2 regions of the Fodinicola feengrottensis genome follow, and region 2 is predicted to be linked to the other one. Evidence: riboswitches for the same ligand, from Rfam matches in the RefSeq annotation. Region 2 holds a riboswitch; the other holds the start of a gene.
What was found. Region 2 has a riboswitch for cobalamin ahead of metE (5-methyltetrahydropteroyltriglutamate--homocysteine S-methyltransferase). Riboswitches for the same ligand answer to the same signal wherever they lie in the genome.
Positions count from the first base shown of each region.

Region 1: another riboswitch for cobalamin. It lies ahead of ABD301_RS04910 (cobalamin biosynthesis protein); the one in region 2 lies ahead of metE (5-methyltetrahydropteroyltriglutamate--homocysteine S-methyltransferase).

Region 1 is NZ_BAAANY010000003.1:84,989-99,903, forward strand. Features, by position in the region: gene cobT (nicotinate-nucleotide--dimethylbenzimidazole phosphoribosyltransferase) at 1-438, opposite strand, end outside; gene cobC (Rv2231c family histidinol phosphate aminotransferase CobC) at 435-1,820, opposite strand; gene ABD301_RS04890 (cobyrinic acid a,c-diamide synthase CobB) at 1,817-3,145, opposite strand; gene cobO (cob(I)yrinic acid a,c-diamide adenosyltransferase) at 3,139-3,753, opposite strand; gene ABD301_RS04900 (putative cobaltochelatase) at 3,753-5,735, opposite strand; gene ABD301_RS04905 (cobyric acid synthase) at 5,732-7,222, opposite strand; gene ABD301_RS04910 (cobalamin biosynthesis protein) at 7,219-8,157, opposite strand; cobalamin riboswitch at 8,189-8,310, opposite strand; gene ABD301_RS04915 (MFS transporter) at 8,876-10,321, shown strand; gene ABD301_RS04920 (PadR family transcriptional regulator) at 10,290-10,985, opposite strand; gene ABD301_RS04925 (substrate-binding domain-containing protein) at 11,120-12,115, shown strand; gene ABD301_RS04930 (DUF2306 domain-containing protein) at 12,133-12,831, opposite strand; gene ABD301_RS04935 (TetR/AcrR family transcriptional regulator C-terminal domain-containing protein) at 13,095-14,027, shown strand; gene ABD301_RS04940 (glycoside hydrolase family 2 protein) at 14,143-14,915, opposite strand, start outside.
Region 2 is NZ_BAAANY010000020.1:390,906-405,820, forward strand. Features, by position in the region: gene ABD301_RS25925 (LLM class F420-dependent oxidoreductase) at 1-47, shown strand, start outside; gene ABD301_RS25930 (class I SAM-dependent methyltransferase) at 120-698, shown strand; gene ABD301_RS25935 (GAF domain-containing sensor histidine kinase) at 711-1,847, shown strand; gene ABD301_RS25940 (response regulator transcription factor) at 1,837-2,484, shown strand; gene ABD301_RS25945 (SDR family NAD(P)-dependent oxidoreductase) at 2,554-3,249, shown strand; gene ABD301_RS25950 (S-adenosylmethionine:tRNA ribosyltransferase-isomerase) at 3,246-4,334, shown strand; partial or broken gene metE (5-methyltetrahydropteroyltriglutamate--homocysteine S-methyltransferase) at 4,331-6,603, opposite strand; cobalamin riboswitch at 6,721-6,937, opposite strand; gene ABD301_RS25960 (PHP domain-containing protein) at 7,139-8,830, shown strand; gene ABD301_RS25965 (hypothetical protein) at 8,827-9,291, shown strand; gene ABD301_RS25970 (glycoside hydrolase family 2 protein) at 9,295-11,697, opposite strand; gene ABD301_RS25975 (LysE family translocator) at 11,740-12,372, opposite strand; gene ABD301_RS25980 (ATP-binding protein) at 12,646-13,122, shown strand; gene ABD301_RS25985 (ribonucleotide-diphosphate reductase subunit beta) at 13,146-14,213, opposite strand; gene ABD301_RS25990 (ribonucleoside-diphosphate reductase subunit alpha) at 14,229-14,915, opposite strand, start outside.

The sequences.
Region 1 (14,915 bases), on a different contig from region 2:
CATCGCTGGGCCCGCGGTCAGGTCAGCGGTGCCCCGCCGCACATTTCGGGACACCAGACCAGGTCCGGCTGGCACCTCGGCCGCGACACCGACGTCCACGACGACAACGTCTGCGCCCACCTGCCGGGCCATCGCGTTCACCACCGCCCCGCCAGCCAGGAAATTGGCCACCATCTGCGCGGTCACCTCCTGCGGCCACGGCGACACCCGCTGGGCGTGAACGCCATGGTCACCAGCGAAAACAGCGACCGCGGCCGGCTCCGGCAGCGGCGGCGGACACACTCCCGCGAGGCCCGCCAACCGTACGGACAGATCTTCCAACGCTCCCAACGAACCCGGCGGTTTGGTCAACCTGCCGTGGCGCTCCTGGGCCGCCCGCACCGCGGCCGGGTCGACCGGCCGAATCGCGGCCAGGGTTTCGTCCAGCACCGAGCTCACAGCACCTCCGCCAGAATGTTCACAAAAGCATCGGTCGTGGCTGGATCGCGAACGGCGATCCGCAGCCAATCCTTGCCAAGACCGGGAAAAGTGTCGCCGCGACGGACCGCGAACCCACGCTCGCGCAATCGCTCCCATACCCGCAAACCGCCGGCAACCCGCGCCAACACAAAGGAAGAGACGGGCTCGACCGGCACCGTTATCCCTGGCAGCGCCAGCAACTTCTCGAGCAGGTACGAGCGGTGATCGGCCAACAAAACCGCGGCCTGGTTCGCCTCAGCGAGAGCCTGCGGAGTCGAACAGGCGACGGCCGCCGCGGCCGCCAGGGTGGAAACCGACCACCGCGGCTGAGCTTGCTCCACAGTGGACACCACTTCGGCCGGCGCCAGCAGATAGCCGACCCGCAACCCGGCAAGACCCCACGTTTTGGTCAGGCTACGGACAACCACCAATCCTGGCAGCCCAAGCCCGGCCACTGACTCCGGCTCGCCCGGCACGGTGTCCGCGAAAGCCTCGTCGACCACCAGCATTCGACCCGGCTTGGCCAGCCGCAGCAGCGAATCCGCCGGATGCAGGACAGAGGTGGGATTCGTCGGGTTGCCTATCACCACCAGGTCAGCGTCATCCGGGATCGCCGCCGGATCGAGCCGGAATCCGCGCGAGGGATCCAGAATCACCCGCTCTACTTGATGGCCGGCCGCCCGCAGGGCCGCTTCCGGCTCGGTGAACTGGGGGTGTACCACCACGATCCGGCGGGCCGTGGTGGTACGGGCCAGCAGCACGAAAGCCTCCGCCGCGCCGGCTGTCAGCAGCACCTGCTCAGGCCTTCGCCCATGTCGTGCGGCCACCGCGGCGCGCGCTTCGGATGTCCTTGGATAGCTGGAAATATCGTCCAGCGCGGAGACCAGAACGGACCGCAACCACGCCGGCGGAGCATCCGCGCGTACGTTCACCGCCAGGTCAACCAGCCCGTCTGCGACCTCGGCATCACCGTGATGCGTGAGATCGACCTGCGCTGGGAGGCTGGCGAGGGCGACCGTGGCCAACGCGGATTTCCTTTTGGGCAAGAGAAGTTCGCCACCGCCGGCCAGCGCGGCGGCCTCGGCCACGCTGGCCGTGCCAACCGCGTGCCGGACCAGCGGGCTGGGATGCGGCACCTCGACGACGTCCAACTGCTCGGCCGGATAGCTGACCAGTGCGATGCCCAGGCCAGCCGCGGCGGCCACCACGCCCGGCTCGGCGACTCGCGAGTCCACTGTGGACATTTGGGCCACCGCGGTGGCCGACAGGCCGGCCTCGGCCAGTGCGGCTGCGATCAGCCCGACAATCTCGTCCCGGCTGACACCCGGCCGGCATCCGAGGCCAACCACCACGGCGGTCATCGGGCCGCCGCCACGAAACGCTGGGCGATCTCGGGCTTTCCGGCCCAATGCAAGTGCAAGTAGGAGGCGTGCACAGAACCACCGGCGAAGCCTTCGGCGGCACCGTCCATCGACCAGGCTGCCACCGGTCCGGACCGAGGTTCCACCACCGTACGGTGAAACTCGTGACCGGTCACCGCGGTGCCGGCCGCGAGCAGCACGGAATCGGCCGGCGCGCTCGCATCTCGGTAGCCGAGCGACAGTTTTGGTGTCATCTGGCCGGCCGCGTCCAGCACCGCGCACATCGGGTGACCGTCAAGTTCCCGGGCCAGATAAAGCAATCCCGCGCATTCGGCCGCGATTGGGCCGCCGGCGGCAGCCAGCGCCGCGACCTCCTTGCGCAATATCTCGTTAGCGGACAACGCTTGGGCGTGCATCTCCGGAAAGCCACCGCCGATCACCACCGCGGCCGTACGCTCAGGAAGGTGCGAGTCGTGCAGTGGGTCGAAAGGGACCACCTCGGCACCGGCGGCAGCGAGCAACTCGGCGGTTTCCGCGTACGAGAAGGTGAAAGCCGGACCCGCCGCGATCGCCACCACCGGCCGGGTAGGCGAGGAGTGCGGTGTCGGCACCCACGGGCTGCCGCCAAGAGGTCCAGCCGTACGAGCCAACGCGACCACCGCTTCCAGATCCACCGCCGCGGCGATCGCGGCACCCAGTCGGTCCACAGTGGACACCGCCGCGTCGGCGCGCTCGGCGGCCGGGACCAGACCAAGGTGCCGCGAGGGTGCCGCCACCGCGTCGTCCCGGCGCAGCGCGCCGAGCACCGGCATGTCCAGTTCTTCCAACGCGGCTCTCAATATCTCTTCGTGCCGGTCTGAGCCGACCCGATTCAAGACGACTCCACCGATGCGCAGTTTCCGGTCGTACGAGCGAAATCCAGCGACCAGAGCGGCCACCGACCGGCCCTGCGCTGCCGCGTCGACGACAAAAAGCACAGGAGCGTCCAAAAGCGCCGACACATGTGCGGTTGAGCCAAAAGCGGTGGTCCCGCGGCCGTCGTAGAGGCCCATTACGCCCTCGATGACAGCGATATCCGCGCCGGCGGCGCCATGCAAGAAAAGCGGTTCGATCAGGTTTTCGCCGCACAACACTGGATCCAGGTTCCGGCCGGGGCGCCCGGCGGCCAGCGCGTGGTAACCCGGGTCGATGTAGTCCGGCCCGATCTTGTGCGGCGACACGGTAAAACCACGCGATGACAGAGCCGCCATCAGGCCAGTAGCCACGGTTGTCTTGCCATGCCCCGAAGCGGGCGCGGCGACCACCAGCCGGGGAATGCTCACCATTCGATCCCCCGCTGCCCCTTCTGCCCACTGTCCATCGGGTGTTTTACCTTGGTCATCTCGACGACCATGTCGGCCGTGTCGATCAGCGGCCCGGCCGCGTCCCGGCCGGTGATCACGACATGCTGGTGACCGGGCCGCTCCCGCAAGGTGGTCACCACCTCGTCGACTTCGACCCAGCCCCATTTCATCGGATAGGTGAACTCGTCCAGCACATAGAAGTCGTACGTCTGGGCGGCCAGATCGCGTTTGATCTGTGCCCAGCCCTCGGCCGCACTGGCCGCGTGGTCGTCCTGCCTCCCAGGTCGTTGAATCCACGACCAGCCCTCGCCCATCTTGTGCCAGCCGACCGCGCCGCCCTCGCCAGTCTGCTCATGCAGCCTTCCCAGCGCTCGAAAAGCCGCTTCTTCGCCGACCTTCCATTTGGCGCTCTTGACAAACTGGAAGACCCCGATCGACCATCCCTGGTTCCACGCCCGCAACGCCATGCCGAAGGCCGCGGTGGACTTGCCCCGCATCGGTCCGGTGTGGACGATCAGCAGCGGCCGGTTTCGGCGTTGTCGAGTGGTGAGGCCGTCTTCGGGCACATCGGTCGGTTTTCCCTGTGGCATCAGGCTGCTCCAGTGAACGTACGAACCGAAGCCGCGAGGGTGTCCGCGGCCAGTTCCTCCAACCGCACCGCCGGTCCGCCCAGCGCCATGGCGAGTTTCCCAGCCAATCCCAGCCGAACTGGCCCACTTTCGCAGTCGACCACCACGGCCGCGGTCCCCTCGGCGGCCAACAATGCGGCCGTACGATAGGCGTCTTCGAGGTCGCCACCACCGCGCCGGGTCGCCCGGCCGTCGGTGACGACCACCATCAACGCCCGCCGCCGGGGATCACGCAGGCGCTCGACCCGCAGGACTTCCCGTGCCCGCAACAAACCGGCGGCCAGCGGCGTACGCCCGCCGGTCCGCAAAACAGTCAGACGTGCGGCCGCGGTGTCCACGGAGGACGTGGGCGGCAGCGCGAGTTCAGCGCTGTCACCGCGAAAAGTCACCAGACCGACCTTGTCCCGGCGCTGGTACGCGTCTAGCAGCAACGAAAGCACCGCCCCCTTGACCGCACCCATCCGGGACCGGGCAGCCATCGAGCCGCTGGCGTCCACCACAAACAGGACGAGGTTGGACTCGCGCCCCTCTCGGCGGGCAAGGCGCAGATCCTGGCGGCGCAGAATCAAGCCGGCACTCGTACGGCCGCGAGCTTTTTGCTGCGGTGCGGCGGCAATCATCGTCGAGACGAGGTGCAGACGGCCGGCTTTGCCGGTCGGCCGGCTGGATCCGGTCACCCGGCCGACATCCGTCTTCGCCCGGGAACGTCGACCGGCGGCGCCGCTGCCCACCCCTGGCACCTCCAGCCGGCGGGTCCGGAAAGTGTCGGTAGGGGCGGCAAAAGACTCGCCCGGCGCTGGCATCGGCCGCTCGGGCGCAGAGCCGGAATCAGTCGGGGAGCTGGAGTCTGCCGGCGCGGGACTGTCCTGCGGTGCCGGCGCCCCACCCGGACCGTCATCGTGGGGATCATCGTCGTTCGAATGATCATCGAGCGCGTTGTCGAGTTGCTCCTCATCCAGACCGGGAGCGTCGAACGGATTTCGCCGGCGCCGGTGCGGCAACGCCAACCGGGCGGCCATTCGTACGTCATCTCCATCGACCACGCTCCGCCCTTCCCAGGCGGTGTGTGCGACGGCCGTACGAGCGATGACGATGTCCGCTCGCAGCCCGTCGACTTCGAATGAGGCACACACCGATGCGATCTGGCGCAGGACCGCGTCCGGAAGTGCCACCTGAGCGAGAAGTTCCCGAGCGGTCAGAATGCGAGACGCCAATTCGCTTTCGGCGGCCGAAAACCCGGCAGCGAAAGAAGTTGGATCAGCATCGAACGACAGTCGTCGGCGAACTACTTCGGCGCGGGCGTCCACCTCTCGCGGGGCGGCCACCTCGACGGTCAGCCCGAACCGGTCGAGCAGCTGCGGCCGGAGCTCACCCTCCTCCGGATTCATCGTGCCGACCAGCAAGAACCGCGAGCGGTGCCGGATCGAGACACCTTCACGCTCCACATAGGACATGCCAAGTGCGGCCGCGTCCAACAAAAGGTCCACCAGATGGTCGCCGAGCAGGTTCACCTCATCGACATAGAGCAGGCCGCGATGGGCGGCGGCCAGCAGCCCCGGCTCGTACGCCTTCACGCCCTCGGCCAGCGCACGCTCGATGTCAAGTGCTCCCACCAGCCTGTCCTCGCTTGCGCCGACCGGCAACTCGACCAGTCTGGCCGGCCGGCTTTCCCGCGGACCGGCGAAATCGTGTGGGCCGTCCGGACAGTCCGGGTCGATATCGGCCGGGTCACAGCTGAAACGGCAGCCGCTGACCACCTCCACCGCGGGCAACACCGCGGCGAGAGCCCGCACGGCGGTGGACTTGGCGGTGCCTTTTTCGCCGCGTACCAACACTCCACCGATCGCGGGGGAGACCGCGTTGAGCACCAACGCCAACCGTAGGTCGTCCATGCCGACGACGGCGCTGAGCGGGAAAATGGGGGCAGTCACTGCGCTCCTCATGCGGGTGGTCCCGGTGGTACGAACGGCAGACCAGCCGGTGGGCCGTCCGAGATCAGCCGCATCACCGCGGCGGTGTCCAGGTGGTCGGCAATCAGATCGCCCACCAGATCGAGCCATCGTTGGCGTATATCGGCGAAACAAACCTCACCTGGTACAAAGCGCCGGCCGGCCTGCGCGGCGGTCTCGGCCAGGAAGGCTCGCCGGAAACCGTCGTTTTCCAAGACGCCGTGCCAACTGGTCCCGCAGACCGTGCCGGCTGAACACCCATCAAGGAAAGCCTCGCCGCCTGCCACCGAAACCCGGCCGTGCCGAATCTCGTACGCGTGCACCGGTTGCCCGTACGCCTGCCCCGAAGGACGGCCGAGCACCTTTTCTGGTCCAAAGTGGACAGTGGTGGGCAGCAGGCCGAGGCCGGGCACGATTCCCTGCCGGCTTTCCACCTCGTCGTCGATCGAGCCCGCCAACATCTGGTAGCCACCGCAGATCCCGAGGACCGGCCGTCGCTGGGCGGCCCGTCGTACGATCGCATCGGCGAGCCCGTTTTCCCTTAGCCAGGCCAGATCCGCGACGGTGGCACGGGTGCCTGGCAGGATCACCAGATCCGCATCGGAAAGTTCCTCCGGCCGGGTGACAAACCGCAGCACCACGCCCGGCTCGGCGACCAGCGGGTCCACGTCGGTGAAATTCGAGACGCGCGGAAAGCGGACCACCGCGACGCGCAGCACATCCTCGCCGACCGGCGGCGCCACCGCTGGCCGCTCGGCAGTCAGGGCGAGCGAATCCTCGGCGTCCAGCCAAAGGCCGGGTACCCACGGCAGCACACCGAGCACCGGCCGCCCAGTCAACCGGCGCAGCGAGTCCAGACCCGGTCCGAGCAGCCGAGCGTCACCGCGGAACTTGTTGACCACGAAACCAGCCAGCAACGCCTGGTCCGCCGGCTCCAGCAGCGCCAGAGTGCCAAACATGGCAGCGAAAACGCCACCCCGGTCGATATCTCCCACCACCAGGACAGGCAGCCCCGCGGCGCGCGCCAAGCCCATGTTCGCGATGTCGGTGTCCCGCAGGTTGATCTCGGCGGGCGAGCCGGCGCCTTCACAGATCACCACGTCGTAACGCGAACGCAGGTCGCTAAGCGACTCCAGCGCCGCTTCCCGGAGGCGGGTTTTTAGCTGCCGGTACGAAAGCGCGCTGACCTCGGCGATCGGATGGCCGAGCAGGATCACCTGACTATGCCGATCGCTGCCGGGTTTGAGCAGAACCGGGTTCATCACCGCTTCCGGTTCGATCCGGGCGGCCGCCGCCTGCGCGGCCTGCGCCCGGCCGATTTCGGCGCCATCGCGGGTGACCATGGAATTCAGCGACATGTTCTGGGCTTTGAAAGGCGCGACTTTCACGCCCTGGCGGGCCAACCATCGACACAGTCCGGCCGTGACGATGCTCTTGCCCGCGTCTGAGGTGGTCCCGGCGACCAGCAGAGCGCCACTCACGTCGCGACCTTGCGGGCCATCGCGAAAAGAATGGCAGCGGCGACTCCCACCAGACGGGACAGCCGCACTGCCCGGCCAATGTCCTGGACCGTCGGTTCGCGCCCATCTCCCAGCACACCACGAATTTCCACCCGGTCGCCGTACCGGTTCACGCCCCCGAGCCGGACGCCCAAGGCACCCGCGAAAGCCGCTTCGCACTGGCCCGCGTTTGGGCTCGGGTGCCGGCCGCCGTCCCGGATCATCGCGGTCACCGCGGCACGCGGGCTGCCGTCAACGGAACCCGCGAGGGCAGCGGCCAAAAACCCGGTCAACCGGGCCGGCACCCAGTTCACCAGATCGTCGAGTTTCGCAACGGCCCAACCGAAACGCTCATATCGCTCGTTATGGTGACCAATCATCGCGTCCAGCGTGTTAATCGCTCGATAAGCCAGCAGCCCCGGCACCCCCGCCACCGCACCCCAGAACAGCGGCGCCACCACCGCGTCGGAGGTGTTCTCCGCGATCGACTCGACCGTCGCCCGACTGAGCTCGGCCACCCCGAGACCGGCCGCGTCCCGACCGCAGAGGTGGCTAAGGCGCGTACGCGCACCAGCCAGGTCGTCGGCGGCCAGCAGGGCCCGCATCCGGGCGCCCTCACGCGCCAACGACGTGCCACCCAACACTGCCCAGGTGCCGGCCGCGGTCATCGCGATCGCCGGCAGCGGTGTGCGGGCCGTACGCGCGAGGACGACGCCAGTGAGCCCCGCAGCGCTCACCAAGGCCCCACCGTAGACGGCTCCGCTGCGCCGGCTGTCCGCCCACACTCGCCGCTCCAGTGCGGCCGCGACCTGCCCAAACGCGGCTACCGGATGGCCGCGCCGGGGATCGGCGAGGGCCAGGTCCAACAGGGTCCCCGCGAGCAGGCCGACCGGGAGCGTCCACCGGGACGCGGCCATCGCGAAACCTTCCTCGGGGTGTCCGCGCCCCAGGACGAAGGGATCGACGACCGGAGTTCCTGGCTCACCGGGCTCGCACCCGGCTGACAGTGGCGGGACCGCGCCGGAGTCGCACCGGCTTCCTCCCTGGTCATCGACGAACCTTCGCAGGCAACCACAGCCGTTTCGGCACTGTCAAGGCGGCCGCCTATGACCACCGCCACGCCCGATGGGTCCTGTTCCATTTTTGGGGCACCTTGCGGAGATGGATCCAGATCCCACCCAACCGCTTCGGCCGCTCCCTCGTACGGACCCGAAAGCACGTTCCAACGCCGACATCCCGATATTCGCCGCGTCCCGGGCGACATCCACGCCACCAGCGACAATGTCTCGTCACGCGGGCGAGATTTCGCTGCCCTCGGGCACAAAGAAGGACGCGACCAAGTCGCGTCCCAGCTGATCGTCCCGCGCGCGTCGGCGGTCAACGCGCAGGCCAGCGACAGAGAGTGCCTACTGAACAGGGAAGTTCCCGACAGGGGAACGAAAGTGCGCCGGGCCGGTCGGGGGCCCGGTCCGGCGCAGATACCAAGATATACGTATGTGCTGACATAAACAACCGCTTCCCGGAGCAGGGCGGGTTAAACTTCCGGTAAACCCCACACAGTGCCAGCCTTGCTGTGTTTGGGTCATGCCGTACGGATATCTGGTGGCACAGATCGGCTCCGGAAGGGCAAGACAGATGACGGAAGCAGCGGTCGATCCGGCTGGCGACACCCGGGGCACGGCGGTGAACGGTCGCGCGGCGGTGGTCACCCTCACCTATCTCGGCTTCACGCTGCAACTCCTGCAAGTCGGAATAGTGCCGTTGTTACCCACCATTGGCAAACAACTGCACCTCGGTGTCGCCGATACCTCCTGGCTGGTGACCTCGTCGCTGTTGGCCGGCGCGGTGGCGCTGGCGGTGATCAGCCGGCTCGCCGATCTTTACGGCAAGAAACCAATGATTATGGTGTCTCTCGCGCTGGTGCTCGCCGGCTGCCTGATCGACTGTTTCGCGACCAGCTTCCCGCTGCTGATCCTCGGCAGGGTGTTAATGGGAGCGCAGTTCCCGATGCTGGCGCTCCCGGAGGCGATTGCCAGCGACACCATGCCGAAAAAGCGCGCGCAGCTCACGATCGGCGCGATCCACGCCGGCAACGGGGTCGGGATCGGCGGCGGCATCCTGTTGGGCGCGCTGGTCGGCATTCACCCCACCGCCTGGCGGTCCTTTTTCGTCATCGGAATTATCACGGTCGTCATCGGGATGGCTGCGACCGGTTGGCTCGTACGAGATTCCCGGCATCGGGCGGCCGGCCGGCTGGACCTGACCGGCGCGGTACTGCTGGCGCTCTCGCTGGTCGGCATTCTGCTCGGCCTCAGCAAAGGACCCACCTGGGGCTGGGGATCGCCGCGAGTGGTCGCATTGCTGGTGGCCGGGGTCGTGTTGTTGCTGCTCTGGCTGGTTTCGGCCGGGCGGGCGAAGAATCCGCTGATCCGGCTGAGCGACATTCTGAAGCCGCACGTGAGAGTGCCGTATCTCATGACATTCCTCATCGCCTTCGGTGTCTACGGCTCGCTCTCCGCGGTCACCAGGCTGGCGCAGACCCAGCCGGCGGTGGCCGGTTTCGGCTACGGATTCACGATCCTGCAGACCGCGTGGTTCGCGGTCCCGCAGACAATCGGCGCCATCGTGGGGATAATGTTGCTCCAGCGGCTGACCAGGCGCGGCAGCATGGCGGTGTCCGCGTGTGTGGGCGTCGGCCTCAATGCCCTGTCATTTGTGGCCTTCGCGGTGCTCGCCGGCGCCCCGATCGCCGTTTTGACCGCACAGGGCGTTTATTCGATGGGCACCGCGATCGCGCTCGCCACCACCCAGATCCTCATTGTCGGCGCGGTGCCGGCGTCCGAGTCCGGGGTCGCGCTGGGGATCTCCATTGTCGCGTACGCGGTGGGAAACTCCTTCGGCAGCGACATCGTCGGCCTGCTGCTGAGCGCCTTCGGCGGCGCCGGCGGCGCTCCCACCGAGACCGGTTTTCTGGTCAGCTTCTGGGTTTGCTGCGGCGCCAGCCTGCTCGCGCTCGCCATCGGCGGCTCACTGGCCGTCAGGTCCAGGATCAGCGGCGCGGCGGCTCATGCCGCCGGCTGACCCGGGTCGGCGGGCCCGCCGATTTCGTCCGCTCCACCGCTTTGCGGGGCGTACCAGCCGGTGCGGGTCGCGCCGCGACCGTCTCGGCTTCCAGCTCGTCCACCATCCGAAGGCCCGCGAGCGCCCAGCGGACTTCCTGTTTGGCCCGCTCGATCAGCCCGTGGTAGACGTGCACTTTGTAAGCCACGACTTGCTTTCGCAGGTGTTCCGGCGCCTGCGCGAGCCGAATCCGGAGCAGGTCGGTGTCCCGGTTCTCCAGCTGCTTGACGTGCGCCTCCCAGCGCCGCCGCTGCTCTTCGTGATGAGCCCGGTGAGCCTCGAAATGCTTGCGCGCGCTGGCATAGTCACCGTATTCAAAATAGCTGCTCTTCAGGTAGGCGGCGTCTCTTTCGCGCGGCAGCGGAGAGAGTTCCTCGACCCACCGCGCCAACTCCGCGCGGCCGTCATCGGTCAACGAATAGATCCGCTTGGTGGCGAAAGTGCCGCGCGCCTCGGAGCGCCCGGTGATCATCCCGGCCTGCTCCATTCGCCGCAGCTCCGGATAGATCTGCGAATGCGGTGCGTGCCAGACGTAAGCCACCGACTGGTCGAAGAACTTGGCCAGGCTGTAGCCGCTCATCGGCTCGGCTTCCAGCAGGGCAAGCAAGGCGTGCCGAAGCGACACGGCACGCACCTCCCTTCGTCGTCCGCACGGCGCGGATGCTGCTGCACATACTACGGCCGATACGTATATATCGGAGTTGTCGCAGGATCGACAGACCAGCACGCCGCGGCGGGCCGGCAGGAACGGGAGGCAGCATGAGCGTACGGGTGCCGATCACGATTGCGTGCTGGGACTACGACCGTACTCAGGCGCTGGCCGACGGCCGGATCCGGCCGGAGGGCGTCGACCTGACCTATCTGGCCCTGCCGGTCGAGGAAACCTTCTTCCGGATGGCCCGCTACCAGGAGTTCGACGCGGCCGAGATGTCACTCTCGTCCTACGTGCTGTCGTTGTCCGGCAACGATTCTCCGTTTGTGGCCATCCCGATTTTCCCGTCCCGTGCCTTCCGGCACAACGGCATCTACGTACGAGCGCAGAGCCCGTTACGTGAGCTGTCGGAGCTGGCCGGCAAAACCGTTGGCATCCCGGAATACCAGGTCACCGCCGCGGTGTGGATTCGCGGCATCCTGGCCGAGTTCCACCAGGTGCCGGTCGAGTCGGTGCGCTATCGCACCGGAGGCCTGCAGCAGAGTGGCCGGGTGGAGAAAATCCAGCTGAGTTTGCCAGCCGGCGTCGACGTGGAACCGGTGCCGGCGGACCAAACGCTCACCGATCTGTTGCTGAGCGGGGAACTTGACGCGATCTACAGCCCGCGAACCCCACAGTCCATGTTGGACGGTGACATCTCGATCCGCCGGCTGCTCGCGGACCCGCGAGCAGCCGAGGAGGAATACTTCACCCGGACCGGCATCTTCCCGATCATGCATGTGATCGTGCTTCGGCGTGATCTCTACCAGAGTCATCGCTGGCTGGCCCGCTCGCTCTTCCAGGCTTTCGTCGACGCCAAGCACAACGTCCAGCAAAAACTTGGCGAGACCGCGGCAAACCGCTATATGCTGCCCTGGCTGTATGCCGCGGTCGAGCAGACCCAGTCGGTGATGGGCCGGGATTTTTGGCCGTACGGACTGAAAGCGAACGACACGACGCTGCGCACCTTCCTGCGCTATTCGTACGAGCAGGGACTGGCCGGTCGCCTCTTCGAGCCGGCCGAGCTGTTCGCACCGGAGTCTCTGCAGGCGTACCGAATCTGATCCGCGGCCGGGATGCCTCAGGACGCGGCGGCCGCCGCACGACGGGCCCGGCGCTTGCCGACACCGCGCTCGACCAGCCACCATTCGGCCAGCAACAACATTGTCGTCCAGCCCAGCCAGGCTCCCAGCGGAGCGATCTCGGCTGGTGAGGGCGATGGCAAGGCGATCGCGAAGATGATGCCCCAGATCCGGTTCGTGATAATCGAGAAAGTCAGCGCGAAACTGCGAATCATCCACCGTCGGTGGTCGGCGAACCGGCGCTTGCGGGCCATCCGGAACCCCACCGCGGTAAATGTCAGCCACAGCACCGCAAGCATCACGTCACTGGCCGCCGCCGGCGGCCCGTACGGGCTCGCCGCGCCGATGATCAGACCGCACACCCCGGCCGGCAGCACCCCGGCGAAGACGTACACGCGACCAATTCTGCGGTGCACGATCGGATACCGCTGGCGAAACCACGGCCAGATTTGCAGGCAGGCGGTCAGCATCGCGACCGACGCGAACCCGATGTGGGCCACCAGGAACGGGTAGTGCAGCGGGAAGGACGACGGCACTCTGGACAGCTGGGGATTGAGTGTTGTGTACGGCGGCAAGGAAAACGCCAAGAAGAGCAGCGCGATCAACATCAACGGCACCACCCACGGCCGACGCCACCAAGGCGTTGCGGGCCGCCGCGCGGTCTCGGCGGCCACTGCCTGTCCGGTGGATGTTGCCATGACTGGTCCTTCCCTCGTATGTCACTCATACGCCGTACGGCGAAGTGTTCGTACAGCGTACCAATTGACGGCCACACCTCCCAGAGACGAAAGTATTACTCTACTGTACCGACTAAAGCATCATAGTGGCCCCCACCTCCGAGCTAGTGCACTAGCGCACCGGCGCAGGAGGGATGGTCACCAGACATAGAGGCGCACGACCGTAGAGATCTGCTAAGTTTCACCTCAGGTGCACTAGTGCACTAGGAGGGAAGACGGTGGCGATGCCCGATCCGCGCTATCAACTGATCGCCGACGAGATCCGCGGCCGGATCGAATCCGGCGCGCTGGCTCCCGGCGAACGAGTGCCGTCGACCCGGCAGATCGCCCGCGACTGGCAGGTCGCGATGGCCACCGCCACCAAGGTGCTCACCACCCTCCGGCAGCAGGATCTGGTGGAGGCTCGACCGGGTATCGGCACGGTTGTCCGCGCTTTGCATGCGAAAAAGCCCCGAAAGGCGGACCCGACCGCACTCAGCAAGGACACGATCGTCACCGCCGCCATCACGATGGCCGACGCCGAGGGCCTCGCCGCCCTGTCCATGCGCCGCGTCGCGGCCGCGATGGATGTCGGGGCGATGACCCTTTATCACTACGTTCCCAGCAAAGAGGAGCTCGTCCGGCTGATGGCCGAAGCGGTCTTCGCTGTCGAGTCGCTCCCCGACCCAGCCCCAGCCGGCTGGCGAGCCCGCCTGGAAACCGTCGCCCGCCTGCACTGGCGTACGTACGGACGCCACCCCTGGGTGGCCGCGCCGGCCATGACCTCCCTGGCGAGGCCACCGGTGCTGCCCAGTGCCATGGCCCAGGTCGAATGGCAACTCGCCGGACTGGACAACCTCGGTCTGACCCACCTGGAAATGCTCCGCGCGGTAGGAAGCCTGAACGGCTTCGTCGGCGGCGTCGCCCTAGGCCGCGGGATGGAGCTTGAAATCGAACAGAACTCCGGCATCACCAGCGAAAAACGCTGGGCCGCGTACGACTCCCTCGCCCGGGAGGTCATCTCCAACGGAAACTTCCCCACTCTCAGCAAAATGCGCATCGGTCGCGGCGAGAGCGCGGACCTCGCCGCCCTCTTCGAATTCGGCCTGCAGCGCCACTTGGATGGGTTCGCCGCCTTCATCGACCGAGCCCGGCAACACCCCCCACCGCGAAGGTGACGTTCGACGGCCGGATTGCCTGCTCTATCACAACGGTTCCCGCTCGCCAAACCACAACAAAAGATCGGCCGCGCCGCAGAGTAATCTGCGACGCGGGCGACCGTACGAGCGATTGCTACCGAGCGGACACCGTCTGGCTCGCCACGTTCCAACCGGACAGGCTCACCACTGGGCTCGCGCCCTTCAGGTCCGACAGCCGATAAGTGGCCGTCAGAGTCTGGCTCTGGCCGGGCCAGAGGGTGATGTCGTTGTCGCTCCACTGAATCGGGAGCACCTGGTTGTCACCGGAAAGCGGCTGGCCGCCGAGGGTGCCACGCAGAACATCGGCCCGGGTGAAGAAAGCCGGAGTTTTCTGGCCACTCACGTTGCGGACGGTCACGGTGGTCACCGCGTGGCCATCGCGAACGGTCGTGTGCGAGGTCGCCTGCACGGTGGCCTTTCCGAGGCTCTGCAGCCCGGTCAGGTCCGCATAGCCGTTCGCGTTGTACGTGGCCCCGAAACCTTCGCCCAGCGTCTTGTTCCAGTCGATGCTGTCCGCCTTGGTGGACAGCCAGTAGACGTTTCGGCTGACGACGCTCGCACCGCGGGAGAGGGTGAGCTCCAGGAAGTACGTCTTGGAAATCCCGGCCGGCGCCTTCGTCGACAGCACGGTTTTGACGTCCTGGCTGGAAAGCGACGGAACCGACGCCTGGCTGGTGCCGGCGATTTTCCCGTTGAGGTCGATGAACTTCGCGGTGGCCTTCAAACCGGGCTGCTTGACGTTCGTCAGGTTGGCGACCTGAATCGAGCCGTCGTCGTACGAATACATGATGTGCACCGGCTCACCAGACTTCTTGGCTCCGAAATAGACGCCGGACTGGTCGAAGTCGTCGCCATAGATGCTCCACT
Region 2 (14,915 bases):
AGATCATCGGACGGGAGATCGTCCCCGCCGCCAACGATCTGGTGTAGTGGCGGATTCTCGACATTTATTGTCGGGGCACGGCATTGCGGTCAGTACGCGCACGCTGCGACGCTGGCCGCATGCCAATGAACCTTCGCCATCAGGAACTCTGCAGTTCGCAGGAATGGGCCGACGCGGTCGGCGAGAGACTGGACGAATGGCTGACCACCACCGGCCGTGACATCGGCAACGACATCGTCGAGATCGGTCCCGGTTTTGGTGCCACCACTCGTGTTTTGGTACGCCACTGCGAGCGGCTGACGGCCATTGAAATCGACCCGGACTTCGCCGCTGGGTTGCGGGCGGAATTCGGCGACCAGGTCACCATCATCAACGCCAGCGGCGCGGACGTGCCGCTGGCGTCGGCGAGCTATTCCGGTGTGGTTTGTTTCACCATGCTGCACCACGTACCGTCAGTCGAGCTCCAGGACCAGATTTTCGCTGAGGCGTACCGACTTCTGCGCCCCGGTGGCGTTGTCGCCGGCGCCGATGGGCAGGACAGCGAAGGCTTCCGGGCTCTGCACGAGGGCGACATCATGGTCGTCGTCGAGCCCGACAGCTTCCCGGACCGGCTCCGGGCCGCCGGCTTCACGGACATCGACGTGACCGTCGACCCTGGTGTCATCCTCACCTTCCACGCCCGCAAGCCCGGACCGTAGCAAGATAGGACCGTGGGAGAGACCGAACCAGCGGTGCTGCAGCGGCTGCTCGACGTGGCGTTGGAGCTGCAGGGCGAGCGACGGCCGGAATCGGTGCTTCGCACGGTCCTGAAGGCGGCGAAGGACCTGGCCGGCGCCCGGTACGCGGCGGTCGGGGTGCCGGACGGCGACGGCGGTTTCGCGCTGTTCCTGGTGGAAGGCGTGGACGCCCGGACCTGGGACGCGATCGGCTACCTCCCGCGTACGCACGGCGTTCTGGGCAGCCTGCTGACCGATCCGAAACCGCTGCGGCTGCACCGGTTGCGGGACGATCCACGGTTTCGCGGCTGGCCCCGGGCCCATCCGGCGATGACCTCGTTCCTGGGCATCCCGGTGATCGCGAGCGGCGACATCGTGGCCGCCCTGTTCCTGGCCAACAAGATCGAGGCGGACGACTTCTCCACCGCGGACGTACGAGTGGTGGAGGCGTTGGCCGCGCATGCCGCGTTGGCGGTGGTCAGCGCCCAACGGCAGTCCCGGCTGCGGGAGCTGTCGATCGCCGCCGAGCGGGCCCGACTGGCCCGTGACCTGCACGATTCGGTGACACAAACGGTGTTCAGCCTGACCCTGTCAGCCGAAACCGCGGCCAGCCTCGCGACCGGCGCGGACCCGCGGCTGGTCGAGCAGGTGGACCGGATCCGGGCGCTGGCCGGCACCGCGACCGAGGAGCTCGGCTCACTACTGGACACCTTGCGCCTCGCCGAGGACCGCCGGGACGACCTCGCGACCCTGCTGCGCAGGCGGGTCGAACTGCTGGGTCGCGTCCACGACGTACCGATCGACCTGCGCATCAGAGGCGCCCAGCAGACCCGGTCCGCGGCCACCGAATACGAGGTCGGCCGGATCGCCACCGAAGCGTTGTCGAACGCCCTCAAACATGCGAACGCCGGTCGCATCGCGGTCACTCTCACTTACACAGAAGGAAAACTGCGGCTCACCGTTGCGGATGACGGCGACGGATTCGACCCGGCGATCACGGCCAGGCAATCACGCCGGATGGGCTTGTCATCGATGGCCGAGCGGGCCGCCGCGCTTGGCGCGGACCTGCACGTGGAGTCCAGCCCGGGGACCGGGACGACGGTGTCGCTGGAGGTCCTCGGTGACTGCTGACCCGCCCGTACGAGTGCTGCTGTGCGACGACCACGAGATGGTGAGAGCCGGGTTGCGCAGCTTTTTCGACGTACAGGAAGGGATCGAGGTGGCTGGCGAGGCCAGCACCGCCGAACAGGCACTGGCCCTGATGGGGACAACCAAACCCGATGTCGTGCTGATGGACCTGATGTTGCCGGGCATGTCCGGCGTCGAGGCGGTCCGCCGGATCAGCGCCGACCATCCGGGCGTCAAGGTGCTGGTGCTGACCAGCTATGCCGGCGATGACACGGTGATCGAAGCCGTCCGAGCCGGCGCCGCCGGCTATCTTTTGAAGGACGTCAACCCAACCGAGCTGGCCGGCGCCGTACGAACCGTGCATGCCGGCGGGGCGCCGCTGCATCCCAGCGTCGCCGCAGCCGTCATGCGGAATGTGTCAGAACCCGATCCCGAGCACCTCACCCCGCGTGAGCGTGAGGTGCTCAGCCTGATCGCCCGCGGGCTCTCGAACCGCCTGATCGCCCGCGAACTGGCCCTGTCCGAGAAGACGGTCAAGGCGCATGTCAGTGCCATCCTGGGAAAACTCGGGGCGGCGGACCGTACACAGGCCGCTTTGTGGGCGGTCCGCCACTTCCCCGACCCAAGCCCCGGGTCCTAGGACAAAGGTCTCGGGTCGCCGGGTCCGTGGCCCGATGCCGCCGGCCCGCGTGCGCGCAAGTCTTGGCCTATGAGCCAAACAGCCCTCATCACCGGAGCGTCCCAAGGTCTCGGGTACGCGATCGCCGACCGATTGGCCGGCCACGGCACCCGCCTGGTGCTGGACGCGCGTACGCCGGCCGACCTCGACGCCGCCACCACCACCCTCCTCGACCGCACCGACACCGTGGCGATTGCCGGCGACATCACCGACCCCGGCCACCGCGCCGAACTCGCCGCGGCCACCGAAGGCAAGCTGGACCTGCTCGTTCTCAACGCGTCAGCACTCGGCGAGACACCGTTGCCCACACTCGCGACCGCGGATCTGGGAATTTTCCGCGGTGTGTTGGAAACCAACACCGTCGCCAGCCTGGCGCTCATCCAGATTCTGTTGCCGCACGTACGGGCAGCGGCCGGCACCATCGTGCTGATCAGCAGCGACGCGGCGGTGACCGGCTACCCAGGCTGGGGACTTTATGGCGCCAGCAAGGCCGCCGCCGACCAACTGGCCCGGGTGCTGGCCGAGGAAGAACCGGCGATTCGGGTCTATGCGGTCGATCCTGGCGACATGAGTACCGCGATGCACGCGGCCGCGGACCCCGACGCCGACCCGGCCGACCTGCTGGACCCGGCCACCGCAGCGGCCCGGCTCGACCCACTTTTGCGCGGTGAGCTGCCATCCGGCCGTTACGCGGCCAGCGAGCTGTCGACAGTGGTGTCGTCATGAGCACCGTCTTCGCCGAGAGTCCGCTCCATCTGTCCACATCGGACATTCCGCTGGCGACCAGCCCGGCCGAATACCGCGGCCTGCGACGGGACGCCGTGCGGATGCTGGTCGCCGAACCCGGTCGGCCGCTGCGGCACGTACGGGCCCGTGACCTGCATCGTGAACTGTCCGCCGGCGATGTCCTGGTTCTCAACACATCGGACACCCTGCCGGCCGCGACGGCCGGCGTGACCGAAGCCGGCGAGCGGGTCGAAGTGCACCTGTCGACTCCGCTGCCGGCCGCTGGACTCGACCCGTCCGCCGCGCTGGGCCAGCCGGAATCGGAGTGGGTAGTGGAAATCCGCACTCCGCTACCGATCGGCAGCCGACCGTCCACTGTGGACTGGGACGGCACGGTCGTACGGCTGCGCGGCGGCGGCGAGGTCGCGGTGGGTCGCCCGCATCCGACCGGGCAGCAACGCCTCCGTGCGGCCACTGTTCGTACTCCCCTGCCGTTGCTGGCCTGGCTGAACCAACACGGCGAGCCGATCCGCTATGACTACGCGTCCGCTCGCTGGCCGATTTCGGCCTACCGGACCGAACATGGCGACACTCCGGGCAGCGCCGAAATGCCGTCCGCCGGCCGCCCGATCAGCGCCCGGATGCTCCGGCACCTGCGGTCGATCGGCGCACAAATCGCCACTCTCGTCCTGCACTGCGGAGTTTCCTCGCAGGAATCCGGCGAACCTCCTTATCCGGAGTGGTTCAGTGTCTCAGCTTCCACAGTGGACACCATCGAGCAGGCGCACGCCGCCGGCCACCGCGTGCTGGCGGTCGGGACCACCGTCGTACGAGCGTTGGAATCGGCCGCACGGACCGGCCGGCTGACCTCCGCCAACGGTTGGACCGACCACGTCGTCACGCCAGCCACCGGAGTGTCCACTGTGGACGGGATCTTGACTGGCTGGCACGAACCGGCGGCTTCGCACCTGCAGATGTTGGCCGCCATCGCCGGACCCGAACTCCTTTCCCAGTCGTACGAGGAAGCCCTCGCCGCCGGCTATCTCTGGCACGAGTTCGGCGACCTGCACCTGCTCTGGCACTAACCCACGGAACGGGCGGTCGCGGCGGCGCGTACGAGGGCGCGCAGGGCCGGCTCGACCTCGGCATAGCCGCGAGTTTTCAAGCCACAGTCGGGATTCACCCAGAGCCGGTCTGCCGGCACCGCCTTCAGAGCGGCAGCCAGCAAATCCCGCATTTCCTCCACACCGGGACCCGTGGCGAGTGGATGTCGTAAACGCCCGGCCCGACGCCTCGACGGAACCCGATCGCGTGCAGGTCGTCCAAAATCTCCATTCGCGACCTGGCTGCCTCAATGGTGGTCACGTCCGCGTCCAGCGTATCGATCGCGGTGATCACGTCACCGAACTCCGAATAGCACAGGTGCGTGTGGATCTGGGTCGACTCGGCCACCCCCGAAGTGGCGAGCCGGAACGACATCACCGCCCAGTCCAAATAGGACTCGTGTTCTTCCTTGCGCGGCGGCAAAAGCTCACGAAGTGCCGGCTCGTCGACCTGAATGATCCGCAGACCGGCCCGCTCCAGGTCAGCGACCTCGTCCCGCAAAGCGAGCGCGACCTGGGCCGCGGTGTCGGCCAACGGCTGGTCGGCTCGTACGAACGACCACGCGAGAATCGTCACCGGGCCGGTCAGCATCGCTTTCACCGGTCGCGAAGTCAGCGACTGCGCGTACTGGCTCCAGCCGACCGTGATCGGCGCGGGCCTGGACACGTCACCATGCAGGATCGGCGGGCGGACACAGCGGGATCCGTACGACTGCACCCAGCCGTAGTCGGTGGCCGCGAAACCGTCCAGGTTCTCGGCGAAATACTGCACCATGTCGTTGCGCTCGGGCTCGCCATGGACGAGTACGTCGAGGCCGATTTCCTCCTGCAGGCGGATAACCCGCTCGATTTCGGCCCGCATAGCGGTTTCGTACTGGCCAGCGTCCAGTTCTGCGGTCCGCAAACCGGCCCGCGCCCGCCGGATGTCCGCGGTCTGCGGAAAAGAGCCGATCGTGGTGGTGGCCAGGCGCGGTAGGCCGAGCCGGTCCTGCTGCGCCGCCGCCCGCTGGTGGTAATCGGACCGGACCCGATCTTCGGGCCGCAGGACCTGAATCCGGGCGCGTACGCGATCATCGCGCAGCACCGGCACCACCTCGTCGCCGGCGGCCAACTCGGCGGCCACCGCCTCGGTGCCGTCCCGCAGCGCCCGGCTCAGCACCACCACCTCATCAACTTTCTGACGGGCAAAGCAAAGCCGCCGCCGTACGTCCGGCTCGAGGTTGGTTTCGGCGTCCAGGTCGTACGGGACGTGGAGCAGCGGGCACGAGGTCGCCACCGCGAGCGAGCCCACCGAACCCAGCAGGCGGGCAGCGGTGGTCAACGCGAGACGCAGGTCCGTCCGCCAGACGTTGCGGCCGTCGACCAGCCCGGCGACCAGGACTTTGGTGCGGAGCCGGTAGTGCGCGGCCGCCTCGGTCAGCGCCTGCGGGTGCGTGACCAGGTCGATCCCGATCGCCTCGACAGGCGTGCTGGCCAGCACTGGCAGTGCCTCGCCGAGCCGGCCGAAATAGGTGGGCACGAACAGCTTCGGCCGATTCGACTCGGCACCCAGTCGCTCGTACGCGCGACGGACCGCGTCCAGCTCCGCTGGCGTGCGGTCGCCGACCAGCGCCGGCTCGTCCAACTGCACCCATTGCACGCCCGCGTCCGCCAACTCGGCGAGCACTCTCAAGTAAACGTCAAGCAGGTCATCCAGCAGCGACAGCGCCGCGAAACCGGCCGGTGCCTGCGCGGATGCCTTCGCGAGCAACAGAAAAGTCACCGGTCCGACGAGCACGGGTCTGGTGGTGACACCGTGGCCGAGCGCCTCCTGATAGTCCGCGAGCGGCTGGTTGGCCACCAACTGGAAGCGAGTGTCGGGCGCCAGTTCCGGGACCAGATAGTGGTAGTTCGTGTCGAACCACTTGGTCATTTCCAGCGGCGGCACGCCGTCCGTGCCACGGGCCATCGCGAAATACGTGTCCAGCGGCGAAAGCCCGAGATCGCGGAACCGCGACGGCACCGCGTCAACCATGACTGCGGTGTCGAGCACCTGATCGTAGAAAGAGAAGGTGTTGCCCGGAACCGAATCCAAGCCGGCTTCCTGCAACTGGGTCCAGGTCTGCTGGCGCAGTTGTGCCGCCACCGCCCGCAAATCCGCCTCGCCGGCCTGACCGCTCCAGTAATTTTCCAGCGCCTTCTTGAGTTCCCGGTGCGGTCCGATCCGCGGATATCCGAGAACGGTGGCCCCGATCGGGGTCGTGTCTGCCATAGCTCTCTCCTCGCGAGCATGCCGAGGCCCACCACAGCGAAGACAGCAACGAGCACGCCACATTCCGGCGTACGCCCTGCCGACCATCCCACGCGGTCGCGGACCCACGCGCGCCGGTTGGCACGCGTACCGACGGCAGGTCTTCGGACTCGCGGGCACCCGCCGAGAAACCCGGCGGACCTACCGACTGTCGCTTCCCAGGCCGGAACCCAGTGCTTGATGACAGCTTTCGTTCCCACTCACCGCTGCGCGGGCAGTCCCGGATTCGCACCGGGTTCCCTGTTGCCTCGGCCGGCCCTCACGGACCGGTCGAACCATCAGCGCTACCGAGCGTATCCGATGCGGGCGGCCAGCCGTGTTGTGCGCCGCCTCACAACGGTCCGCCGCCCGAAAGATCAGCAAAAGCGCTGGTAAAGCAACATCAAAATCATTCGCGTGTACGCATGTTTCCCCAGACTTGTTCGGCCGTCTGACCGCCGTTTACCCCGCTCCCCGAGATTGGTCCGGACACCCGAGGTCCGGAACGGAGCACCAGATGGGGCACGGCCACCCGCACGACCATCATCACCACGATCACCCAGCGGATCTTCCCGCGGTGCTGGACACCGAGATCCCGGACGACGAACTGTCGCCAGACGAGGTCTCCCGGCGCGGATTCCTGCGCAGTGCGGGCCTGCTCAGCGCCGGCGCGGCGGCCACCGCTGCCGGCGCCTTCGGCCTTCCGGCGGCGGCCGCGGCGACCGCGGGTCGCTCGTGGTCCGGCTCGTCCCAGCGCGGCGGCCTGCACTGGCTGGCCGGCGACCACCACATTCACACGCAGTACAGCCCAGACGCCGTCTACCGGGTCATCGATCATGTGCGGCACGCGAACGCCTACGGCCTGGACTGGATGGTGATCACCGACCACGGCAGCGTCCAGCACGCGAAGATCGGCGTCGAGAAGGTCAACCCGGACATTGTCTCGGCTCGCGCCAAAATCAAGGACACCCTGGTTTTCCAAGGTTTTGAATGGAACATCCCGGCCGCCGAGCACGGCACGGTGTTCGTCCACCCCGGCCGCAACGAGGTGTCGGTGCTCAAGGAGTTTGAGAACTCCTTCGACGGTACGGTGAAAAACGCCGGTCCCTCGACACCAGCGAACGAGGCACTGGCCATCTCTGGCGTCAACTTTCTTGCCTCCGCCGTCAAAAAGCGGCACGTCCAGGACGCCCTGTTCCTCGCGAACCACCCGGCCCGCAAGGGCATCGACTCGCCGCACGAGATCCGCGGCTGGCGGGACGCGCAACCCCGGATCGCGGTGGGATTCGAAGGCGCGCCGGGCCACCAAGCCGCCGGCATTGCCAAGCCGCTCGGCCCCGGCAGTGGCCGCGGCGGCTACGACAACTCGCCGTCGGCCGACTCCTTTGCCGGCTATCCGTTGGAGAGCTACCGCACCTGGGGCGGTTTCGACTGGCTTACCGCCACGGTCGGCGGCTTCTGGGACAGCATGCTGTCCGAAGGCAAACCGTGGTGGATCACCGCGAACTCCGACTCGCACTGGATCTACAACGACAGCACCGATCGCGGCCCCGGCAGCAACTTCGAGACCAACGGCTATTACAACGATCCGGTCTACAGCGGCAAAGTGGGCAGCACCAACACCGACTTCTGGCCCGGCTACTACAGCAAGACGCACGTCGGTTCGACCGAGTTCTCGTACGCGGCGGTGATGGCGGGCCTGCGCGCCGGCCGGGTCTGGGTGGATCACGGCGGCCTGATCAGCGGCCTGGACGTACGGGTGCGGGCCGGTGGCAACTGGGTGACCCTCGGCGACACTTTGGTGGCCAGGAAGGGAAGCCAGGTTCAGCTCGAGGTCACCATCGATCTCGCGAACGGCCCGAACTGGGCCCAGTTCGTCCCGAAACTCGCCCGGGTGGACGTGGTCCGCGGCGCCATCACCGGCCCGGTCTCGGACCGGGACACCCTCAGCGCCCCACACACCGCGGTCGCGAAATCTTTCCAGATCGGCAAATCCACCGGACAGGCCACCTTCACGTACGACCTGGGCCGGCTCGACCAGGGTTTCTATCTGCGGCTTCGGGGCACCGACGGCAACCGGACGGCGCCGGGCTATCACGGCGCGACGGTCGACCCGGCCGGACCGGCGATGGACGTGGTCGGCGCCGCGGATCCGTGGAACGACCTGTGGTTCTACACCAACCCGATCTGGGTGGTGCCGAGCCGATGACCGTGCTCCGCTGGGATCTTGGCCATCGGAGCGTCCGCGATGCCGAGCAGTGGCTGGCGAGCCTGCCGCCGGTGCCCGGCATGGTCGCTTGTACGCAGCTCGTCCGCGATGACCGGCCGCGGGTCGCCATTACCATTGCCGCACCGGTAAAAACCGAGCTGCCATCGGGTGGCACCTCGGTCGCGGACCATGGCACCGGCCGAGCGGTCATCTACCCGGGCGTCGAGCTGCTGACCGGCACCATGACGGTCGCGGACCTGCTGGCCAAGAGCGCCATCGAGAAGGTGACGGTCATCGGCGGTGCCGCGGCCACCACGCAGACCATGCTGGACACCCGCGCCTTCGTCCGTCCACAGTGGATCGACGGCGTGCTGACCCTGGTGGCAACTCCAGCGCCAGACGGCCACATCGCGCCCTTCGAAGTGCCGAATCCCACTCCCTGCTGCGCCGACCACGACTGACGTCTATCCGCCCGAAACCAGCTGGTTCGCGGTGCGTACGACGGTTGGGCCGGTCAGCAGGGCCGGATCCAGGTCCACGGCCGTACGCACCTCGAACATGACAGTTTCGCCCGGCAGCAACGTGACCAGCATGTCGTCGACCTCGGCGTCGACAGCGACCCGGTCAGCCAACACGGCCACATCGCGCAGCAGCGACCGTGCGGTCACCGAGACCCGGTAGCCGCCGGCCATCGTCGAGCTGCTCACGTCGTACCGGTCGACCGGCAGCGAAAGATCCTTGTCCGGCCGGAAAAACCAGCAGGCCCGGCCCGCGCTGGACTCCACTACCAGGAGTTCCCCGCTCGGGTCGGCCGGTTCGGACAGCCGGTCCGACACTGCCAGCAATGCGGTTTTCCTTTCGCCGACGGAAAGCGTGAGGTCCTGCTCGGCCAGAACCTTGCCCTCAAAGGACATCCGGCGAACCGAGACAGTGTCTTCCCATGCTTGGGCGGTGTCGTTGACGATGACCACCGCAAGGCCGCCATCCCTCGCCTGCACAGTGACCAGCCGATCGGCGTACGCGTGTTTCAGGGCGTACCAAGCGGGTTTGCGGCCGCCGTCGCCGTCGACCACCGCCCACGAGGTGACCGGCCAACAGTCATTCAGCTGCCATACGACGGTGCCCGCGCAGCGCGGCGCCCACGACCGGAAATGCTCGATGCCCAGCGACAGCGCCCGGGCCTGGTTCAGTTGAGCGGCCCAGAACCAGTCGTCCATCGCCGCCGGCACCCCGAAATGCTCGGTCAACGATCGGTCGATCTTGGCCATCCCGTCCTGGGCTTTCTGGTGCGCGACCATCTCCGGCCCGTACGGAGTCAAGGGCCGGTCGTGGACGGCACGGGTCAGGGTCGACCAACGCGGCGGGCCCTGGAAGCCGAACTCGGACGCGAACCGCGGCACATAGTCGAGGTAGCCGGTGTAATCCCGCTGGTTCCACACATCCCAGATGTGCATGCAGCCGTGATCGGGATCGTTCGGGTAGATGTCGGTGGAAAGGGACCACGGACTGCCGGCGCAATACGGCCGGGTGGGATCCAGCTCAGCGACGATTTTCGGCAGAATGTCAAGATAATAGCCGAGGCCCCAGGTGCGGTCGCCAAGCTTTTCCCGCCATCCCCAGTCGTAGTAGCCCCAGATGTTCTCGTTGTTGCCGTTCCACAGCACCAGGCTCGGGTGCGGGCAGAGCCGGGTGACGGCCTCCCTGGCTTCCGCGATCACCTCACCGCGGATCGGCTCTTCCTCCGGATAGGCCGCGCAGGCAAAGAGAAAGTCCTGCCACACGAGAATGCCGGCCCGATCGCAGGTCTGGTAGAAATCATCGCTTTCGAAGATGCCACCGCCCCAGACCCGGACCAGGTTCACGCCAGCGTCGGTGGCCTGTCCCAGCCTTCGCTCGTACCGCTCGCGATCCACCCGGTGCGGAAAGCAGTCATCCGGGATCCAGTTGACACCGCGCGCGAACACCGGAACATCGTTGACAACAAAGGTGAAAGCGGTGCCGATGTCGTCTGGTGTGGTGTCCAGCCGGACGGTACGGAACCCGATCTCGGTCTGGTACGAGTCGTGGCCGGGGATTTCCACTCGCAGCGGGTAAAGCGGCTGCTCACCGTACCCACGCGGCCACCACAACCGCGGGTTTTCCACCACTACCTCGATAACACCTTCGGTGCGTACGGTGGCCTCGACCACCTGATCGGCGACCCGGACTACCACCGGGACGGCCTCGTCGGACTCCACCTCGACGTGCACGGCGACCAGGCCGCGATTGCCCTCGACGGTCACCAGCGGGCGTACGGACGCGAGCCGTGCGGTCGACCATGACTCCAGCGCGATGGGCCGCCAAATGCCGGCGGTGACCAGCTCCGGGCCCCAGTCCCAGCCGAAGTTGCAGGCCATCTTGCGGATGAAGTTGTACGGGAAGCGGTCGCCGCCGGGCCGGGCACCCAGCTTTTCCCGCAGCTGCTCGGCGAAACTGATCGGCGAGCCGAAGGTGATCGCCAGCCGGTTCGCGCCGGGCCGCAGCGTTTGCCTGACGTCAAAGCGATAACCGCGGTGCATGTTGCGGGTCTCCCCCACCACGACACCGTTGACCTCGACGGTCGCCACCGTGTCCAGGCCGTCACACACCAGGTCGACGCGGTCGTCGCCGGCCGGCTGCCACTGGAAAGTCGTCTCGTACCGCCAGTCCGTCCGGCCGATCCAGGCCACCGCGGCCTCGTTCTCGTCCAGATACGGATCCGGGATGAGCCCAGCCGCCAGCAAGTCGGTGTGGACGCAGCCCGGTACGGTCGCCGGCACGACGGCGTCGACCTCGTCCGTACGACTCGCGGCTCGGACAGTCCAACCGGCATGCAGCAGCGTCCTCATTGACATCCTTTCGGTGTTTACGATTGTCAACCAGCAAATACGTCAGCTGACCTGGGTAGCAACCCGGATGCCGAGCAGCACCAGCAGCGTGCCCATGACGCCGTCCATCGCCCGGCGCACCCGACCGGCGCTGAAGAACCGGCGCAGCGAACCAACGACCATCGCGAGCGTGATCCACCAGACCACGCTGGTGAAGGTGGCGATCACCGCCAGCTCGAGCGTCTGCGCCGTGGACGCGGTCGACGGCAGGAACTGCGGCAACAGGGCCAGAAAGAACACCGCGACCTTGGGGTTCAGGAGATTGCACAGCAGGCCCTGCCGGAAGGCGACGGGCAGCGACACGCCGGTGAGCTCAGTCGCTTGCAGGTCGTGATATCCCCCGCGCCGCACCGAAATCCACGCCCGTACGCCGAGGTAGACCAGATATGCCGCGCCGGCGAGTTTCACCACCGTGAACACCACCGCGGATGCGGCCAACAGGCCGGCCACTCCGAGCGCGATCGCGACCACCCACACAAAGACTCCGCAAGCGATCCCCAGCCCGCAGGCAACCCCGGCCTTGCGCCCGCCGGACAGCGAGTTCCGGGTCACCACCACGAAGTCCGGGCCGGGCGACATCGCGCCGAGCAGCACCACCACCACCAGAAACGACACCGCGGTCGCGACAGAGATCACCACCTCACCGTAAAGCGCGTAGTCGGGGCCCGTCCATGGTCCCGGTCACTACCCGAAGCTCAGGCCGGCAAGGAGCAGCGCCATCGCCGCCAAGCCTTCCCACCAGGCGGCGCCGGCGGCTGGTCCGCATCATGGGGGCAGCCTTGCGGACGCGAGCCGGTCACATGTCGTACGAGGACACCCAAGGCGTGCGGCACGCGCGGAAAGGTGATTCTCGTCAGGGGCTCGACGCGACCCGAAACTGCCAGCGGCAAGGTGTGTAAAAAGGTCGACTTGCGGGTACTGCACTCCGCGACCGTTGTCCACGCCGACGGAAGGCCTCTGACGAGTACGTCCATCGACCCACTCACCGACGCCGGGCCCGTCGGTCGGTTGACGACGGGCTGGACAGCGGCTTCCCCAGCCCGGCTCACCCGGATCCGCCGCCGCCTGTTGACCTGGGCCACCGCCACCGATCTTCGGTCCGGCCAGATCGACGCGCTGGTCCTCGCGTCGTACGAGGCGCTCGCCAACGTCGTCGACCACGCGTACGGGACCCTGCCGCCGCTGCGGCCGGACCTGCTCCTTGAGGCCGAAGTGGCCGGCGATCACGTCACCGTCGCGGTCAGCGACCACGGCCGCTGGGAGCAGCCCGCCGCCCGGCCGGGAGCGCGGGGCCACGGGCTGATCCTGATGCGCAAGCTCAGCGACGACCTGTCCATCCGTACGACCGCGACCGGCACCGTCGTACGGATGTGCTGGCATCTTTAGTGGGTTTGCGGTGTTGATCCAGGTCAGTCCCACTCCAGTGAGCCGCCGGTTTGGTACTCGATGACCCGGGTCTCGAAGAAGTTTTTCTCCTTCTTCAGATCCATCGCCTCGGACATCCATGGGAACGGGTTCTCGGCCGGCCCGAAAACCGGTTCCAGACCCAGCTGCGCGCACCTGCGGTTGGTGATGAAATGCATGTACTGCTCGCAAAGCTCGGCGTTGATGCCGAGAATCCCGCGCGGCATGGTGTTCCGCCCGTACGCGACCTCCAGGTCACAGGCGTCCTTCAACATCGTCCGCACCTCGGCCTGAAACTCCGCGCTCCACAGGTGCGGGTTCTCGATCTTGATCTGGTTGATCGTGTCGATACCGAAGTTCAGGTGAATCGACTCGTCCCGGAGGATGTACTGATACTGCTCGGCGATGCCGACCATCTTGTTCTGCCGGCCCAATGACAGGATCTGGGCGAAGCCGGTGTAGAACCACATTCCCTCGAAAATCACGTAGAAGGCGACGAGGTCACGCAGGAACGCCTGGTCGCGTTCGGGCGTACCGGTGGAGAACTCCGGGTTCTCCAGGTGCTGGGTGTAGTCCAGTGCCCAGGCCGCCTTGTCGGTGATCGATGGCACCTCGCGGTACATGTTGAAGAGCTCACCCTCGTCGAGGCCGAGACTTTCGCAGACGTACTGGAAAGTGTGCGTGTGAACGGCCTCCTCGAAGGCCTGCCGGAGCAGGTACTGCCGGCATTCGGGGTTGGTCAGGTGCCGGTAGACCGCGAGCACGATGTTGTTCGCGACCAGCGATTCCGAGGTGGCGAAAAAGCCGAGATTGCGCTTGATCATCAGTCGCTCGTCGTCAGTCAGGCCGTTCGGGGACCGCCAGAGCGCGATGTCGGCCTGCATCGAGACCTCGGTCGGCATCCAGTGGTTGCTGCAGCCGGCCAGATACTTTTCCCACGCCCAGTGGTATTTCAGCGGCAGTAGCTGGTTCACGTCGGCGCGGCAGTTGATCATCGCCTTGTCGTCGACGCTGACCCGCGCGCCGCCGCGCTCGATCGCGCCGAGTCCGGTGGCGTCCGTGGTTGTCGTCATCTTGTGGTGCCTTTCTTACTGGCAGGCTTCGCAGTCGGGGTCTTCGATCGAACAGGCCAACGGCTCTTGGACGGTCGGTACGGTCGCGGCCACCGCGTTGAGTTTCCCGTCCGTACCGCGCAAAGTACTCTTCTCCACGTGCGTCGCGCTGGTGGCCCGCAAGTAGTAGGTGGTCTTCAGGCCGCGAATCCACGCGTGCTGATACATCTCGTCGAGCTTGCGGCCGTTCGCCTGCGCGATATAGAGGTTCAGTGACTGCGCCTGGTCGATCCACTTCTGCCGGCGGGCGGCCGCCTCGATCAACCAGCGGCTGTCGATTTCGAAGGCGGTGGCGTACAAGGTCTTCAGGTCAGCCGGCACTCGAGCGATCGGGCCGAGGCTGCCGTCGAAATACTTCAGGTCGCTGATCATCAACTCGTCCCATAAACCGCGCGCTTTCAGGTCGCGTACGAGTGCCGCGTTGACGACGGTGAAGTCACCGGACATGTTGGATTTCACGTACAAGTTGCGGTAAAGCGGTTCGATGGACTGGCCGACGCCACAGATGTTGGCGATGGTGGCGGTCGGCGCGATCGCCATCACGTTCGAGTTGCGCATGCCAACTTTCCGTACGCGGCTGCGCACTGCGTCCCACTGCAGCGTCTGCGCCCGGTCCAGGTCCAGGTCGTCACCGCGCGCGGCGGCGAGCAGCTCGATCGAGTC